DNA from 2 places in the Haematospirillum sp. 15-248 genome. Region 1 is predicted to be linked to the other one. Evidence: riboswitches for the same ligand, from Rfam matches in the RefSeq annotation. Region 1 holds a riboswitch; the other holds the start of a gene.

What was found. Region 1 has a riboswitch for cobalamin ahead of HEQ72_RS10755 (TonB-dependent receptor plug domain-containing protein). Riboswitches for the same ligand answer to the same signal wherever they lie in the genome.
Region 2: it holds a riboswitch for cobalamin, as region 1 does, so the genes downstream of both, metE (5-methyltetrahydropteroyltriglutamate--homocysteine S-methyltransferase) here and HEQ72_RS10755 (TonB-dependent receptor plug domain-containing protein) in region 1, are expected to answer to the same signal.

Annotation. Positions count from the first base shown of each region.
Region 1 covers NZ_JAAVTF010000017.1:8,692-11,092, forward strand. Annotated here, with positions in the region: gene HEQ72_RS10755 (TonB-dependent receptor plug domain-containing protein) at 1-1,242, opposite strand, end outside; cobalamin riboswitch at 1,393-1,619, opposite strand; gene HEQ72_RS10760 (YbaN family protein) at 1,759-2,157, shown strand; gene HEQ72_RS10765 (trypsin-like serine protease) at 2,180-2,401, opposite strand, start outside.
Region 2 covers NZ_JAAVTF010000001.1:13,688-16,088, reverse strand. Annotated here, with positions in the region: gene HEQ72_RS00080 (pseudouridine synthase) at 59-676, shown strand; cobalamin riboswitch at 718-927, shown strand; gene metE (5-methyltetrahydropteroyltriglutamate--homocysteine S-methyltransferase) at 1,034-2,401, shown strand, end outside.

The DNA.
Region 1 (2,401 bases):
CGTACCATAACTTCCGTGGATGGTTGTTCCGGTAAGGGCAACGTGATACGCGGCCCCCAGTTTCCAGTTTTCATCACCGCCATGATGCGTTTGGTTGTCGGTGCGGCCAGAGGCGATAAAATCCAGATTGTCGAGCGGGGTTATCCCCAACGTCATAAAGGCCCCATGCGTGCGCAGTGACACATCGGTATTGGGCGATGACGAAGCGTAATTCGGTGCGGAGAGATTGATGGAGTCACGCCCCAAATCAGCACCAAACTGGATGTTGACAGATGGGTTCAGTGTCCAGGTTCCAAGATAGTCCAGGCGACTTCTTTGCCCCTTATACGCATCAGGCAGAGGAAGGCCCCGGACAATCGCACGTTCCGTTTTGCTGTCTGAAACGGCGATGACCTGCGTCAGGCCAAGGGATGGGGTCTTGTGTGTGCCGGCCAGCCTGGCTTGGTGACTGGTAATGTCAACGCTGTCAAACGTATCCTGCGTATTCCAGTCATAAAAACGATCCTCACGCGTATAACGGACAAAGCTGTCTAATCGTGCCTCCTCTGTTGCCTGAAGGCCCAGGCGAGCCGCTCCTCCCCACTGGCGGTATCCATCACGCTCTGTGCCCCCCCTGCGCTTGTTATAGTCGGAGTAACCGCCCCTGTTTTCACCATGTAAGGACACACGGTAGTCTATGGGGCCGGACAGACCGGATATCATGGATTGTCCTCTACGGGTCTTGTAGCTGCCTAACTCCACAGCCGACTTTCCACTGAAGGGGGCATTGGCACGCTTTGTTGTGATATTGATGACGCCACCGCCGGTATCAGCACCAAAACGTCCAGCCTGTGGACCCCGCAGAACATCAACGCTCTCAATATCATCCATGTTCATACCAGAAACATAGAACTGAGATTGGGATCTTGATGTGTCACTCACCTCTATCCCGTCGATAAAAACCCGTACGTTGCGGGCGCCCGCGCCACGTAGTCTCAACTGCGCTTGGTCCCCATATCCATTGGTATGACTGAGCGACAAACCCGGTATTTGCTGGAAGACTTCATCCAGACGCGTGATCTGATTACGCTGAATATCTTCGGCCGTTACTGTGGATTGGCTGATGGTTGTCTGCTCCTGGGAAACGCCTGCCATCGCCGGGATTGTTTCACTGACTGTCAGCGGGGGAAGGGTGGATGATGCCGTTGCCAGGGTTGCCGGGAACAGACAGGGAATACTGAAAACAAGGAGACGTGCTTTCAAAACGTTGCCCTCGATGTGGCAGGCACGCCGTTCCCGGAGCCCAGCCCGACAGAAAGACCGGCGTCACCAGAGAATACCCCCCGGTGACACCATTCTTGGTGCTGCGCCACAACAACGAAAAGCTGCCACCGATACTACCCCGGTATCGGATGACGTGACGCTGTCTGTGGCAGGTCTCCTGGCTTGCGGGTCAACATCCTGTGCCACCTTCCCGTCAGGCAAAACGCTGCCTTGACAGTGGTATGTCGGCACGGACTCTCCGCCTACAGTTGCGGGGACAGCCACATCAGGGAAACCTCGTAGAGAAGTTTTCCATCCGTTGTTCCCTTTTCATCCGGATACACGTGCATTCCGGAACCACAGACGCAGTGAAATCGCTAAACAAATGACACGTTCCTGTCAAGGGATGACGTTGAGCATCACCCGACGATTATGCAATCAGATTCTGAATTGCTGTGTATGAAGATCTCTTTTTATGGGACATATAAGGGCATGTCTGTATCAGGGAGGAGCAGATTGCTACGCTATGTTTGGATTGTTATCGGCATCTTGATGATAGGGATTGGTGCTGTTGGTATCTTGCTTCCGGGGGTGCCAACAACCGTTTTCGTCTTGGTTGCCGTCTGGGCTTTTACGAAGGGCAATCCGGAATGGGCTGCACGTCTGGAAACCCACCCTGTTTTTGGTCCCTTGATTGAAGATTGGCGCCGACACCGTGCCATTCCGTTATCAGCCAAGATAATGGCGGTTTCAATGATGGCAACCTCTCTTCTTGCTCTTTTTTTATGGTCGCCCCTGCCATTTTACGGCATCGTCTTTATTGGTGTCGTTATGGGACTGGCTGCTACCTGGATTCTATGCTGCCCCACGGCCCGCCCCTCAGATCGTTCCGCAGCGTCCGATCATCGATCATGATGTCGGACACTGCGGAGTATGATCAGGCCAATTCGTTCCCCATCGTGAACAAGGCCGTCGTGCTGATTGCCGGGGATGGGGATGCACCTTGGTAAATACCTGTTTCAAGGTAATGAGTGACCGGGTCAAGACCGGCTTCGACAAGTTGTGGGTTCTGTTCTACGTACCACGTAACATCAAATAATGGATTGGGATCACGACCTTCCATCCATCCCTGTTCCTGAAAATGAGCCCATGGGTCCAT
Region 2 (2,401 bases), on a different contig from region 1:
GTGTATGCTGTTATATGTCTTTTTCCCCACGCTGCATTCCTGCCTCTGAAGACGCATCATGACACGTCCCGCTCGTTCAAAAACAATTGCTTTTCATAAACCCTATGGCGTGTTGAGTCAGTTTACACCCGAGGCATCAGGGCAAAGGACACTAGCTGATTTCGGCCTTCCCCCCGGGGTATATGCAGCGGGTCGGTTGGACCAGGACAGTGAAGGCTTGCTGATTCTATCCTCGGATCGTCGGCTTGTGCATCAGTTGCTGGAACCCAGCCATGCACACCCTCGTATCTATTTGGTACAGGTGGAGCGCATTCCGGACGAAGAGGCTCTCACCATGCTCCGCACCGGAACAGATATAAGGGTGGGGAGCCGGATATACCGAACACGACCGGCCACCGTTGAATTGATGCCCGAAGATTTTGATCTGCCGCCAAGAAACCCGCCGGTACGTTACCGCAAATCAGTTCCCACCGCCTGGCTACGCCTGACGTTGACCGAAGGAAAGAACCGACAGGTCCGCCGAATGACCGCCGCAACGGGATTTCCGACTCTGCGCTTGGTACGCGTGCAGATCGGCCATCTTGCACTCGGTGATCTTGAATCCGGACAATGGCGCACAGTCCAGGCACAGGATGTTCTCGGCACAACACCCCTCCTTCCGAACCAGAAAGCATAAACATATCTTTATGTCTTATTGACAGTTGTATCACCTCCCACCTATCGTCTCATGGTCGAGGTTCTTCGGGACAACGCCCGAAGCTAAGAGGGAATCCGGTACGTTCTCCAAACTAATCCGGAGCTGCCCCCGCAACTGTAGGCGAAGAGTAGGCCGTCGCTACGTGTCACTGGGACTATCACGTTCCGGGAAGGCCAGACGACCACGAGGACTCGCAAGCCAGGAGACCTGCCCCGACTTATAACGTCCTCGGGCGGGGTGTCCCGGTGGTACGCCTGAGGGTGTACGGGTCGCTCTGTACCAGTCGCCTTTCTGCGTGTCCGCTCTACCTTGCCCCAACACCATGGGGGTCAAGCCGTGACTGTTTCTTCTCTTTCTGTAGCAACCCTTGGCATGCCGCGTATCGGTCGGCACAGGGAATTGAAGTTTGCCCTGGAAGACTTCTGGAAAGGTAATATAGCGGAAAGTGCACTTGTACACACCGCAACCAAGCTCAAGGCCAGAAATTGGGCGCGACAGGTTGAACAAGGCGCGACCATTCTGCCATCAAATGATTTTTCCCTGTATGACCATGTCCTTGATACCAGCGCCATGGTTGGTGCCATACCGGAGCGATATGACTGGCAAGGCGGCCCGCCGGGACTGACAACATACTTTGCCATGGCCCGCGGAACACGGGGCACCGCAGGAAGGGAATGCCACAATGCCTGCAACCCGGCCTATACAGGGGCCGGCATACCAGCCCAAGATATGACAAAGTGGTTTGATACCAACTACCATTACATGGTTCCGGAATTCACACCCGGACAATCCTTCCGTCTTTCATGTCTGAAGGCTGTCAACGAGTATCGGGAAGCACGCCTTCTGGGGTACAGAACACGACCGGTTCTTCTCGGGCCTGTTACATTCCTCAAACTGGGAAAGAGCACCGACCCCATTGTCTCCCCTCTTCGGAATCTTGATTCGTTACTGCTGGTGTACATCGACCTCCTGACACGCTTGTCACTTGAAGGAGCAGACTGGATCCAGATCGACGAACCCTGCCTGGTTACCGATCTGGATAATGAAGCCCGAACCGCATTGCAAACAACATATCAGGCCTTTGCACGCGCACTCCCCAATCTGAACATCATGTTAACTACATGGTTTGGCGGACTGGGGGATAATCTTGATCTGGCAACACAGCTCCCCGTAGCTGGGCTGCACCTGGATCTTGTGCGCGCCCCGGAACAGCTGCCTGAAGTCATACGCAGGTCAAGGCGTGAGCAGATCCTGTCCTTGGGGGTCATAGACGGACGCAACGTATGGCGCGCTGATCTGGAGGCCATACTGGATCAGCTGGAGCCCGTGGTAAAACAAAAAGGCGCAGAGCACATTCAACTCGCCCCTTCCTGCTCATTGCTCCACGTGCCACTGGATATCAGCGTGGAGACTGATCTGGACAGCGATATCAAAAGCTGGCTGTCCTTTGCGGACCAGAAGATCCACGAACTGGCGGTTCTGGCAACGGCCCTTGCCCGCGGCAGGGAATCCGTACGTGGTCAGCTGGAGGCTGCATCACTGGCTACCCGTGCCCGCAAGACTTCAGACAAGATACATTGCAAGACCGTCCAGGACAGGGTCAACGGCATAAAGCCACACATGACCAAACGCAAAAGTCCGTACGCTGTGCGGGCATCACAGCAACAGAAAGACCTTGCCCTCCCTCTCTTTCCAACCACGACG